Regions from separate parts of the Pseudomonas sp. LBUM1676 genome, predicted to be linked through region 3. Evidence: predicted binding sites of a transcription regulator. Region 3 holds the regulator's gene; each other region holds the start of a gene.
The links. Region 3 encodes FliA, which starts transcription of late flagellar genes. Its sites were predicted from a motif close to CTAAAGTTTNNNNNNNNNNNGCCGNTAA; they were not measured.
Positions count from the first base shown of each region.

Region 1: a site for FliA is predicted at 3,296-3,323, ahead of motA (flagellar motor stator protein MotA). Genes of this name have one in related genera too.
Region 2: a site for FliA is predicted at 3,392-3,419, ahead of ACA041_RS25540 (methyl-accepting chemotaxis protein). Genes of this name have one in related genera too.

Region 1 is NZ_CP166777.1:520,780-525,292, reverse strand. Features, by position in the region: gene orn (oligoribonuclease) at 1-122, opposite strand, end outside; gene rsgA (small ribosomal subunit biogenesis GTPase RsgA) at 230-1,261, shown strand; gene motB (flagellar motor protein MotB) at 1,350-2,372, opposite strand; gene motA (flagellar motor stator protein MotA) at 2,376-3,227, opposite strand; gene ACA041_RS02365 (HDOD domain-containing protein) at 3,394-4,513, shown strand, end outside.
Region 2 is NZ_CP166777.1:5,529,222-5,533,734, reverse strand. Features, by position in the region: gene ACA041_RS25560 (RNA polymerase sigma factor) at 1-742, shown strand, start outside; gene ACA041_RS25555 (LysR family transcriptional regulator) at 792-1,646, opposite strand; gene ACA041_RS25550 (multidrug/biocide efflux PACE transporter) at 1,736-2,173, shown strand; gene ACA041_RS25545 (transporter) at 2,237-3,259, opposite strand; gene ACA041_RS25540 (methyl-accepting chemotaxis protein) at 3,534-4,513, shown strand, end outside.
Region 3 is NZ_CP166777.1:5,052,160-5,056,672, forward strand. Features, by position in the region: gene ACA041_RS23280 (protein phosphatase CheZ) at 1-377, opposite strand, end outside; gene ACA041_RS23285 (chemotaxis response regulator CheY) at 400-771, opposite strand; gene fliA (RNA polymerase sigma factor FliA) at 939-1,679, opposite strand; gene fleN (flagellar synthesis regulator FleN) at 1,676-2,506, opposite strand; gene flhF (flagellar biosynthesis GTPase FlhF) at 2,623-3,954, opposite strand; gene flhA (flagellar biosynthesis protein FlhA) at 3,966-4,513, opposite strand, start outside.

The sequences.
Region 1 (4,513 bases), 2.3 Mb from region 3:
TCGGCCAAGGTATTCAAATCACTGTCAGTGACAATGGTCGCCATCTCGATGATGACGTCGGTATCAGGGTTCAGACCGGTCATTTCCAGGTCGATCCAGATCAGATTCTGTGGGTTTTGCATGTGTCGGCTCCTAGGCAATGCTGCGCAGTTTAGCCTAGGCGACCGGCCGGGCGTGCTAAACTCGCGGCCGTTTTACCTAATCGCTGCATTCTTGATACGGAACACCCATGGCCAAACGCCAACTCAATCGTCGTCAAAACTGGCGCATCGAAAAGATTCAGGGCGAACGCGCAGCCCGCGCCGCCAAACGCGAGTCCTCGGCTGTCGAGGCACTTGAAGGTGGCGACCTGGGTCCGGAACAGACCGGCCTGGTGATCGCGCACTTTGGTGTGCAGGTCGAAGTCGAAGCGCTCGATGGCGAATTGGCCGGCCAGGTGTTCCGCTGCCACTTGCGCGCCAACCTCCCGGCGCTGGTGACCGGTGATCAGGTGGTCTGGCGTGCCGGCAACCAGGGTATCGGGGTGATCGTGGCGCAACTGCCGCGCAAAACCGAACTCTGCCGCCCGGACAGCCGTGGCCAGCTCAAACCCGTCGCAGCCAACGTCGACATGATCGTCATTGTCTTCGCTCCGCTGCCAGAGCCCCACGCCAACCTGATCGATCGCTACCTGGTCGCCGCTGAGCATGCCGGCATTCGTCCCTTGCTGCTGCTCAACAAATTCGACCTGATCGACGAGCAGAACGCCCCGGCGCTGAATGCCTTGCTGTCGGTATACCGCACGCTGGGCTATCCGGTGCTGGAAGTGTCGGCGCACCACGGCAACGGCATGGAGCAACTGCAGGAGCAACTGGACGGGCGCATCAGCGTGTTCGTCGGCCAGTCCGGTGTCGGCAAGTCGTCGCTGGTCAACAGCCTGTTGCCGGAAGTCGAAACCCGCGTCGGCCCGCTGTCCGAGCTTTCCGGCCAGGGCACCCACACCACAACCACCGCGCGCTTGTTCCACTTCCCTGGTGGCGGCGAGTTGATCGACTCCCCGGGTATCCGCGAATTCGGCCTGGGTCACGTCAGCCGGGCCGACGTCGAAGCCGGCTTCATCGAGTTCAACGACTTGATCGGCACCTGCCGCTTCCGTGACTGCAAGCACGACCGCGAACCGGGTTGCGCCCTGCTCAAGGCGCTGGAAGAAGGCCGCGTGCAGCAGCAGCGGATGAACAGCTATCGCTCGATCATCGCCAGCTTGTCGGATAGCAGCTATTAAGTAGCCTCAATCATTTTCGTGATGCCACGAAAATGATCAGCAAAGCCCATAAAAAAAGCCGCGATCATCTCGCGGCTTTTTTTGTGAGTCACGGTTTGGGCGGCTCACCCGGCTTCGGCGCCGCATCGTCAAACAGATTCAAACGCTCGCGCAGCTCATGCGCCGGCACCGGTTGCTTATCCGCCGGCAAAGCATCCGGATCGGCCGGTATGGCTGGCGCTTCGCCTGGAGCCCCCTGCCCCGGCATGGGCGCCGGATCGGCACTTTGTGCGCCTTCGATGGCGGCCTGGGCCTTCTTTGTCAGCACAACGATGTCGATACGGCGATTGACCGGGTTGAACGGGTTATCCCGATCAAACAGTACCGAGGAGGCATAGCCGACGACTCTCGCCACTTGCGACTCCGGGTAACTACCGGCCACCAACGCACGGCGGGCAGCGTTCGCGCGGTTGGCCGAGAGCTCCCAGTTGCCGAAATCGCCGGCGCCGGTATAGGGCTTGGCATCGGTGTGGCCGCTGATGCTGATCTTGTTCGGCACCGCCTTGATGGTGTCGGCCATGGCCAGCAAAATGTCTTCGAAATACGGTTGCAGACGAGCACTGCCGGAGTCAAACATTGGCCGGTTTTCCGCGTCCCTGATCTGGATACGCAAACCGTTGGGGGTGATCTCGAACAGGATCTGGTCCTTGAATTTCTGCAACTGAGGATTTTCATTAACCTTGTTCTGCAACTCTTGCAGCAGCAGCTCCAGTCGCTCCCGCTCGACCTGCTCGGCCACGCCTTCGGCCTGCTCGGTATTAACGGTTATCTTGTCCGGCTGAGGCTGGGATTTCTCCTCGGGATTGAGCGTTTGCTCCGGTGCCAGGGCCGGTGAGCCACCCAGGTCGATGATGTAGGGCGTGCCGCTTTCGGTAAAACCGATCGGGTCCTTGAAGTAACCGGCGATGGCGATCTTCTGCTCAGGCGTCGCATTGGACAGCAACCACAGCACCAGGAAGAACGCCATCATCGCCGTCGCGAAGTCGGCGAAGGCGATTTTCCAGGCGCCCCCGTGATGCCCGCCGGCGATGCGCTTGACGCGCTTGATGATTATCGGCTGGTTATTTTCCATGACTCAACGACCGCGAACCGCTTGTTCCAGCTCAGCGAAGCTGGGACGGTGCACCGGGTACAGCACCTTGCGGCCGAACTCTACCGCCAGCGATGGCGGCATGCCGGAAGCGGAGGCGACCAGCGAGGCCTTGATGGCTTCGTAGACGTTCAGTTCTTCCTTGGCATCGTGGGCCAGGGAGTGGGCCAGCGGGCCGAAGAAACCGTAGGCGGCAAGAATACCGAAGAAGGTACCGACCAGCGCCGCACCGACGTGCAGGCCGATGGATTGCTGATCGCCATCACCCAGGGACGCCATGGTCACCACGATACCCAATACCGCCGCGACGATACCGAAGCCGGGCATGGCGTCGGCGATGCCGTTCACTGCATGGGAGGGGTGATCCAGATCTTCCTTGAGGCTGTACAACTCCATATCGAACAGGCCTTCCAGCTCATGGGGTGCCATGTTGCCGGAAGACATGATGCGCAGGTAATCACAGATGTACGCCGTCATGCGTTCATCTTTCAGGACCGCCGGGTACTTGGCGAAGATCGGGCTCGCAGCGGCATCTTCGATGTCGCCTTCGATGGCCATCATGCCTTCGCGGCGGCTCTTGTTGAGGATCTCGTAGATCAGGCCCAGCACCTCCAGGTAGAAGGTGTGGGTGAAGCGCGAGCTGAACATGCTCAAGGACTTCTTGAACACGTGCATCGTCATGTAAGCGGGGTTGGCCTGCAGGAAGGCACCGAGGGCCGCCCCCCCGATAATCATCACCTCAAAGGGCTGGATCAAGGCGGCAATTTTGCCGTGGGAGAGCACGTATCCGCCGAGCACGCTCGCGAATACGACGATGATGCCGATTATTTTAGCCATAGGTTGGGGAGCACTTACTGAGTCGGGTTCAAGGTCATATTCGGAAGTTGAAAAATCTCTTCTTCTCCTTATCGGCAAAACTGCGCCAGACTATAGCCCGTTCAGGCGAAAAGCCAATTTGGCCCGCTCCGGGCATAGGTAATGCAGACGATGATCGCGTCCATTCATGGCTAACGAAACGAACGTTCCAACGCCAGAACCGAGCACACTCGACAGCTGGGTCAAGCTGCTCGATGACGTGCGCCTGCCCGTTGCGCAAGCCAGTCATGATCGGGTCTGCAAGGCCATCCGCGACCGCCGCAGTTCGTTGCGCGATATCGCCGAGTTGATGCAGGACAGCCCCGCCCTGGCCTTGAGCGTGATTCGCGAAGCCAACCGGCATGCCCTTGGCAGCATGGCCACACCCGCTGAAAACCTTGAAGTAGCGATCAATCGCCTCGGGCTCAAGCGCACTGAAGAACTGCTGGACCGCTTGCCCGCCGAGCCGCTGTCAAAGATCCCGGTCGCCCTGCGCCAGCTGCAGATGATCAGCCAGCACGCGACCCTACAGGCCAACGGTTTTTTCGCCAGTCGCCTGGCGCGACTGTGGCAGGACATCCATTGGGGCAGCTTGCTGTTTCTCGCTCCGTTGTGGCCGATGGCGTTGACCCATCCGCACTTGCTTGAAGAGTGGGAGCGGCGAGTTATCCACAAAGGCGAATCGGCACGTAAAGTCGAAAAGCAGTTGTTCGGCGTATCCCTGCTGGAAATCTGTCAGGCCCTGGTGAACCTCTGGCACCTGCCGATCTGGGTGCAGCAGGGTTATCGGCTATTGCTCAACGAACAACGGGAACTGGTCAAGGTCCTGCGCATCGCTCGCGACAGTGAGCATCCGTTGCGCCAGCAGAATCGCCTCGATGACGATCCGACCCTGCGCCGCTGGCTCAATCAACCGGCCAACACAGTGTTGCTGGCCAACGGCCTGGCACTGTCGGCGCAACAGGCCTGGGACAGTCCGCACGCTGAGCGCTGGCACTACCTGACCAGCCTTTACCTGCACCTGCCGATGGACGAAGTGCAGCAGCAGTTGCACCAACAGGCGGCCAACAGCGCCCGTCATCACGCCATGCCAGGCCTGTGGCACCCCGCCGTTGCACTGATCTGGCCACCTGGCATGAAGCGAGCTCACGCGAGTGTGCCGCCGCCCCCTACTCCGGCGCCGACCGCCGAAGACCTGGTGACCTGGCGCAGGCAATGCGCCGAATTGCTCATGGAGCCGAGTCGCTTCAACAATGCCATGCACTTGA
Region 2 (4,513 bases), 480 kb from region 3:
TGACGCGAAAATCCCCTATCAAGTGCCGACCCTGACCGAGTTGCCCGAGCGCCTCGACAGCGTGCTACGGGTGATTTACCTGGTGTTCAACGAAGGCTATTCGGCGTCCGTCGGTGCCGAACTGACCCGTGAGGATTTGACCCGCGAGGCGATACGGCTCGGCAGGTTGTTGGTCGAGTTGCTGCCGGAACCGGAGGTGATGGGCCTGCTGGCGCTGATGCTGTTGCACGAGTCGCGGCGCCCGGCCAGGACTTCGGCGAGTGGTGAATTGATTGTGCTGGATGAGCAGGACCGTTCGTTGTGGGATGCCCGGATGATTGCCGAAGGCTGCACGCTGGTGGAGCAGGCGCTGACCACCGGGCGTTTCGGGCCTTATTGCCTGCAGGCGGCGATCGCGGCGGTGCATGCCGAAGCGCCGACGGCGCAGGAGACGGACTGGCCGCAGATTGTCGGTCTGTATGACGTGCTGCTGCGAGCCCTGCCTTCGCCGGTGATCGAGCTGAACCGGGCGGCGGCGTTGGCCAAGCGGGATGGACCGTTGGCGGGGTTGATCTTGATTGAAGGGATTCTGCAGCGTGGTGAGCTGCTGGATTATCACCTGGCGCATTCGGCGCGGGCGGAGTTTTGTCGGCAGTTGGGGCGGGTGGAGCAGGCGCGCGAGGCTTATCGGCGGGCGTTGGAATTGACGCAGCAGGTGCCGGAGCGGCGGTTTATCGAGGGGCGGCTCAAGGCGATGGAGTGAGGTGATCTTGCGGGCCTCTTCGCGAGCCTGCTCGCGAATGGCGGCACCGCTATTCCAGCATTTTGCTGATTAACCAACTCCCGGCTGGCCCCGGCGGATGCAGGCTCGACCACAGCGCGTCCACCGACACGGTCTTCGGCCAGCCACGCACCTGAATCTCTTGCAACGACCCCGCCCCAAAGCGCTCCACCAACCACCGGGGCAAGGGTGCCCAGCCGAATCCGCCTTGAGCCATTTCCAGCAGCATCAGGTAACTCGGCGCCGACCAGACACGCCCCTTGGCCCGGCTTTCATAGGGATTGACGATGGTCGCCAGGCGCAGTTCGCGATGCTGCTGCAGCACGTCCTGATCCACCTTTGCCAACGCTGCCAACGGATGTTCAGGGGCTACGAACAGGGCGATTTCCGTGCGTTCGTCCACCGTTGAGCTGAGCAGGTCCGGCGGGTAGCTGTCTTGCCTCTCGGCGAAGGCGACATGGGCTCGACCGCTTTGCACCAGCGCCACCAGGTCATCGCATTCGGCAATCAGGCATTCGAGTTCCAGGTCCGGATATCGCTGTTCGAAGGTACTCAACGCCGCTTCGAAGCGATCGGACTGGTAGGTGTCGGACAGCGCCACCGTCAGTTTCGCCTCGATCCCCTCGGCCAATTGGCTGGCGGTCATTTCCAGGCGGCTGGTGGCGGCCAGGATTTCTTCGGCCCGCTGTAACACGACGTGCCCGGCCGGGGTCAGACCGGGCTTGCGACTGCTGCGATCGAACAAGGTCAGGTTCAGGTCGATTTCCAGGCTGGCCACCGCCGCGCTGATGGTCGACTGACTGCGGCCCAGCTTGCGCGCCGCAGCGGAAAACGAGCCTTGCGTCGCCGCCTGGACGAACGCCAGCAGCACTTCGTGAGAGGCCATGAACTATCGCCCTGATCGATGGTTATTGATTATGAAGTATCGGCGTGATGACAGACCATGGCAACCACAGTCACTCAAGGAGTCTGGCCATGAACGCCAATAAATCCATCACTGAACGTATTCTCCAGGCCATGGGTTTCGAACTGCTGGCGGTGCTGATCTGCACCCCGTTGCTCGCCTGGGTCATGGACAAACCGATGCTGGAAATGGGCGTGGCGACCATTGCAATCGCAGGGTTGGCCCTGGCCTGGAACGTGATCTTCAACGGCTTGTTCGACCGCGCGCTCAAGCGTCTTGCCCTGGTGCGTAACGCCTGGCTTCGCGTGGTACATGCGTTGCTGTTCGAAGGCGGGCTGGTCGCCGTCGGCGTGCCGCTGATAGCCTGGTGGCTGAATATCAGCCTGTGGCAAGCGTTCCTGCTGGACATTGGCGTGTTGCTGTTTTTCCTGCCGTACACCTACGTTTATCACTGGGCGTATGACGTGGTGCGTGAGCGGGTGGTAATGCGCACTTCTTTCGATGGATAAAAGTAAAGATCGCAGCCTGCGGCAGCTCCTCGGATCGCCGCGCCGCTCGCTCCTACAGAGAACTCAATAATCCTGCCGCTTGCGAAACGCCCAGCGCCCGGCGATCACGGTAAAGGTCGCGACCAATGCCACCAGGATCCAGAACCCCTCAGGGTCACCGGAAAGCGGTACCCCACCGACGTTCATGCCAAAGAACCCGGCAATGATGTTGATCGGCAGCGCCAGCACCGTGACCACGGTCAGGGTGAACAAGGTGCGGTTACTTTGTTCATTGAGGTTGGCGGCGATTTCTTCCTGCAACAGCTTGATCCGTTCCCCCAGTGCCGTGAGGTCGTTGATGATCAGCGCAAACTCCTCGGTGGATTTGCGCAACTCCTTCACGTCCTCTTTCTGCAACCACTGCGGCGGCCGATTGAGCAACCGCAGCAACGAGCCCGGTTCGAGCGCCAGCAGGCGTTGCAGGCGCACCAGCACCCGGCGGTTGGCGCCCAGTTCCGCGCGATTGGTCGACAATCGTGAGGACAGTAATTCATCTTCGATCTGGTCGACACTGAGGCTGGTCTTGCGCACGATCTGCGTCAGCACTTCGCCCTGATCGCGCAGTAAATGCACCAGCAATTCCAGCGGCGAGCGAAAGCACTCGCCGGCCTTCACCGACGAGCGCAATTTATCCACCGAATGCAGTGGTTGCAGGCGCGCGCTGATGATCAGCCGGCTGCGAGCACAGACCCACAGGGTCGACACATCGGACGACACCATGCTGCTGAGGTTGAACACCACATCGTTGACCACCGCCAGCAGCGCCGAATCGACGTGCTCGATACGCGTCGAACGCGAGCCTTCATGCAGTGCTTCAAAAAACTCTTCGGGCAACTCCAGATGATTTTTCATCCAGCGCTCGCACGCGGCATGTGCGAGGTTGAGGTGCAGCCAGAGAAATTCGTCGCTGTCATCCGGCTGATCCAGGCACTGCAAGGCCCTGGCCGAATCGATTTCCCGACCGCGTTCGCCGGGGCGGAAACTGAAACCGTACAGCAGACCGAACAGGTCCGGGTCGCGATGACTTTGATCGATGCTGTGGTTCATGGAGGCTCGCTGCGAGGAGGCGCCTGTCGCGGGTTTCACAGGTTCCCTTGAGCCACATCATCGCAAGCCGCGATGACGGTTTTGTGACAGTTAAATAACGCAGACGATTGCTCTGCCATTGGTCGAATTAATCTCAAGAACCGCTCTGGCACGCCGATTACGCTTGGGTTAGATTGCGCGCCTTCGGCCATCTGCCAAGGTCGCAGACAGGGATGTCCCAACTACTTTACGTCTTACCCAAGGCGTACCTCACTCCTGTCACGAGTACCTTCCGATGTTTTTGCAAAAGTCCTTGAGAGCGCAAATTCTCGCCCTGCTGAGCGGCAGTCTGTTCGCAATGTTGTTGATCGCCCTGGCCTGCTTTCACTTTCTGTCCAGCGGTGTTCAGAGCTACGCCAAGCTGATCGAAGGCCCGTTGCAGACTTCGCAATTGATCGATGAAGCCAACTTGCAATTCAAGGTGCAGGTTCAGGAATGGAAAAACGTCCTGCTGCGCGGCAAACAACCGGCGGACCTGGAAAAGTACTGGAAACAATTCGAAGACCGTCAGCGCGATGTACAGGGCATCCTCGGGGAGTTGGCCGGGCAGAAGGGCATCGAGCCGCAACTCAAGACCCGCATCGAACGTCTGCGTGAGGAACATCGTCTGCTAGGCGCGGCGTATCGGAAGGGGCGCGATGCGTACGTGGCAGCCGGTGCCGATCCAACCGCGGGTGACACTGCGGTGAAGGGCGTGGACCGTGCGACCAGCGATCAAATGAGCGAACTGGTCAGCGAGTTGCGCCAGCAGGGCGCCGAGCAGTCGAAACTGATCAGTGCCAGCGCTGATCAGACGGTGCTGTCGGGAATTGTGGTGATGCTCGCTTCGGGGCTGTTGATCGGCCTGTTGAGCCTGTGGCTGATCAACCGCAACCTTGTGGTGCCGATCCGCAAGCTGATCGAGTACGTGGCGCAACTCAGTCAGGGCAGGTTTGCCGAGCGTGTGGCCAGCAACCGTCAGGATGAGTTGGGCAAATTAGCGATTGCGGCCAATACCCTTCGCGATTTTCTCGCCGACACCTTCAGCCGTTTGCAGGTCAGCGCCAAGGATCTGGACAGCGCCAGCGGTGAGCTCAAAGCGATCGCCAGCCTCATGGCCGGTGGCACCAACGAGCAGTTCAACCGTACCGATCAGGTGGCCACGGCAATGACCGAAATGTCCGCCACCGCGCAGGAAGTCGCGCGCCACGCCGTCGACGCCGCCCGTGCCGCCGA
Region 3 (4,513 bases):
GTGCTCAAAGCCTGGGCTTCGTTGCTCAGGCCGTTGACCAGCGGCGTGGCGTTCTCGACCAGGTCCATGGTGCGGTTGGCCGCGGCTTCGGTCAGCCGGACCACGTAGCCCAGGCGCTCGGTGGCGTCCGTGATCTGGGACACTTCCTCCGCTTGCGGCATGTGCGGGTCAATCTGGAAATTGACGATCGCGCTATGCAACTCGCGGGTGAGCTTGCCCACTTCCTGATACAGGCCGCGGTCACGGGTCTGGTTGAGCTCATGGATCAATTGCACCGCGTCGCCGAACTTGCCTTTTTCCAGGCTTTCGACCAATTCGACCGCGTGTTTTTTCAGGGTCGATTCGAAATCGCCCTGTGAACATTCTTTTTGTTCCATAGCTCCCCCGTGGCGCAGTTGCTCAACCAATGCGTTCGAAAATCTTCTCGATTTTTTCTTTCAACGCCTGGGCCGTGAAGGGTTTGACCACATAGCCGTTGACCCCGGCCTGGGCCGCTTCGATGATCTGCTCGCGCTTGGCTTCAGCGGTCACCATCAGCACCGGCAGGTGCTTGAGCTTTTCATCGGCGCGTACGTGACGCAGCAGATCGATGCCGGTCATGCCAGGCATGTTCCAGTCAGTGACCAGAAAGTCGATGCTGCCGCTGTTGAGCATCGGAATGGCAGTAGTGCCATCATCCGCCTCGACCGTGTTGGTGAACCCGAGGTCACGCAACAGGTTTTTTATGATCCGCCGCATCGTTGAGAAGTCATCAACGATGAGGATTTTCATGTTCTTGTCCAATTCGACCTCCAAGCAGTCTTAAACGCGCCCAGCACCTGGACGCGCCATTTCAATCAATCCGGCGATGCACTCGATGACTGTCTGGAGCACAACAGATCGCGACCGGCGCGGTTCAACCCCACACCAGCCACGTTCGCAGTGTCCCCACACTGCCTTCAGCGCGCTCGCCACTCCCCCAAACGCCCCCGCAAACGGGCCGCGCACTGGCTGTGTAACTGGCTGACCCGGGATTCGCTGACCCCCAGGACCTCGCCGATTTCCTTGAGATTCAGCTCTTCGTCGTAGTACAGCGCCAACACCAGTCGCTCACGCTCCGGCAAATTGGCGATCGCGTCCGCCAGCGCCGCCTGGAAGCGTTCATCTTCCAGGTCGCGCGACGGCTCCGGATGTGCACTCGCGCCATCCTCGTGCAGCCCTTCGTGTTCGCCGTCCTGCAACAGATCGTCGAAACTGAATAACCGGCTGCCCAGGGTATCGTTCAAAATCCCGTAATAATCGTCGAGACTCAATTGGAGTTCGGCCGCAACTTCGTGATCTTTAGCGTCGCGACCGGTTTTAGCTTCAATCGAGCGAATGGCGTCGCTGACCATCCGGGTATTGCGGTGGACCGAACGTGGCGCCCAGTCCCCCTTGCGCACTTCATCGAGCATCGCGCCGCGGATCCGGATGCCCGCGTACGTTTCAAAACTGGCGCCTTTGCTGGCGTCGTACTTGGTCGAGACTTCGAGCAGGCCGATCATCCCGGCCTGGATCAGGTCTTCGACCTGGACACTGGCCGGCAGACGCGCCAGCAAGTGATAGGCAATGCGTTTTACCAGTGGCGCGTAACGCTCGATCAGCTCGTACTGCGAATCACGGGCCGACGTTTTGTAGAGGTTATAGCCACTGGCTGTCATAGCACCGGTCCTGCCGTTTGTTGCACGAGGCGCTCCACGAAAAACTCAAGGTGCCCGCGAGGATTGGCAGGCAGCGGCCAGGTATCGACCTTCTGCGCAATCGCCTTGAACGCCAGCGAACACTTGGAACGCGGGAATGCTTCATACACGGCGCGCTGCTTTTGCACGGCCTTGCGCACGCTTTCGTCGTACGGCACCGCACCGACGTATTGCAAGGCGACGTCGAGGAAGCGATCGGTGACCTTGGTCAACTTGGCGAACAGGTTGCGACCTTCCTGCGGGCTCTGGGCCATGTTGGCCAGGACGCGGAAGCGGTTCATGCCGTAATCGCGATTCAGCAACTTGATCAGGGCGTAGGCGTCCGTGATCGAGGTCGGTTCGTCGCAGACCACCAGCAGGACTTCTTGCGCGGCACGAACGAAACTGACGACCGAGTCACCAATGCCCGCGGCGGTGTCGATCACCAATACGTCGAGGTTATCGCCGATATCGCTGAAGGCCTGGATCAGGCCGGCGTGTTGCGCCGGGCTCAGATGCACCATGCTCTGGGTGCCGGAAGCGGCCGGAACGATGCGGATGCCGCCGGGGCCCTGCAACAGTACGTCGCGCAGCTCACAACGGCCTTCGATCACGTCGGCCAGGGTACGTTTGGGTGTCAGTCCCAGCAGGACGTCGACGTTCGCCAGCCCCAGATCGGCGTCCAGCAGCATGACGCGCCGGCCGAGCTCCGCCAGGGCCAGGGACAAATTCACTGACACGTTAGTTTTGCCGACGCCACCTTTGCCGCCGGTCACCGCGATCACCTGTACAGGATGCATGCTGCCCATGTTATTTCATTACCTTGTCTTGCATAGACGGAGGCCACATTACTGGCTGCGCGTTCACAAACGGAACAATGCATGGCAGACCATCGATGTAGGTACAAAAACGATTCATTGCTACCTCAGCCGACCTGTTTGGTCGGGCTGTGATAAATATCGGCGAACATATCAGCCATGGCTTCCTCGCTGGGTTCTTCCTGCATTTGCACGCTGACCGCGCGGCTGACCAGCTGATGGCGACGCGGCAGATGCAAATCATCCGGAATCCGCGGGCCATCGGTCAGGTAAGCCACCGGCAAATCATGGCTGATGGCCAGGCTCAACACCTCGCCCAGGCTTGCCGTTTCATCCAGTTTAGTCAGGATGCAGCCAGCGAGGCCGCAACGCTTGTAACTGTGATAAGCGGCGGTCAGCACCTGTTTCTGGCTGGTGGTGGCCAGGACCAGATAGTTCCTGGATTTGATGCCTCGCCCGGCGAGGCTTTCGAGCTGCATGCGCAGTGCCGGATCGCTGGCTTGAAGGCCGGCGGTATCGATCAGCACCACGCGCTTGCGCAGCAAGGGATCCAGCGCCTGCACCAGCGACTGCCCCGGGTCGACGTGCGTCACCGGGACATTGAGGATGCGGCCCAGAGTCTTGAGTTGTTCCTGGGCACCGATACGGTAGCTGTCCATGCTCACCAGCGCGATGTTCTGCGCGCCGTACTTGAGCACGTAACGGGCCGCGAGCTTGGCCAGGGTGGTGGTCTTGCCCATGCCGGCAGGGCCGACCATGGCAATCACCCCGCCCTCTTCCAGGGGTTCGATTTCCGGTGTGGAGATCATCCGCGCCAGGTGCGCCAGCAACATGCGCCAGGCCTGACGAGGTTCTTCAATGTCAGTGATCATGGCCAGCAGATCCCGCGACAGCGGGCCGGACAGGCCGATGCGTTGCAGGCGCCGCCAGAGGTTGGCCTGGGCCGGACGGCTGCCTTGCAGCTGATTCCAGGCCAGGGAGCCAAGCTGCACTTCCATCAGTTCACGCAAGCTGTTGAGTTCGAAACGCATCGAGTCGAACGCACGCGGGTCGACACCCCCTGCTGCTGCCGCGGCAGGCGCTGGCGCAGGACGCTGGGGTTCGGTGTAAGTCGGCTCGATCAGCGGTTCGGCGGCGGTCAATGGCAGGCCGGCAAACAACTGGCGATTGGTCGCATTGTCGCTCTCGCCTTCGCTGCGCAGGCTCAGTTCGGCCTGGGCGGTGACGATCCGCGACTGGGTCTTGCGCAGCTCGTCCTCGAGTTCCATGTTCGGCACCCGCGGGGCCAGCGCCGACAGCTTGTAATCCAGGGCCGCCGTCAGCTCGACACCACCGGCGATCCGGCGGTTGCCAATGATGGCGGCATCAGCGCCCAGCTCATCACGAACCAGCTTCATGGCCTGACGCATATCGGCGGCGAAAAAACGCTTAACTTGCATACACCACTACCTCAGCCGTTGGGCCCTACTGTCGCAACGATGGTCACTTGCTTGTTGTCAGGGATTTCCTGGTACGCCAACACATGCAACCCCGGGACTGCCAGTCGGCCGAACCGCGACAACATCGCGCGAATCGGACCGGCGACCAGCAGAATCACCGGTTGACCTTGCATCTCCTGACGCTGCGCCGCTTCGATCAACGAACGTTGCAGCTTCTCGGCCATGCTTGGTTCCAGCAGAACGCCCTCTTCCGAGCCTTGTCCCGCCTTCTGAAGACTATTGAGCAATATCTGTTCCAACCTTGGCTCCAGCGTGATCACTGGCAGCTCGGAGTCAGTGCCTACAATGCTTTGGACGATGGCGCGGGATACGCCGACGCGCACGGCGGCCACCAGCGCGGCGGTATCTTGACTCTTGGCGGGGTTGTTCGCGATGGCCTCGGCAATGCTGCGAATGTCCCGCACCGGCACCTGTTCGGCCAGCAACGCTTGCAAGACCTTGAGCAGCTGCGACAGCGAGACCACGCCCGGGACCAGCTCTTCAGCGAGTTTTGGCGAGC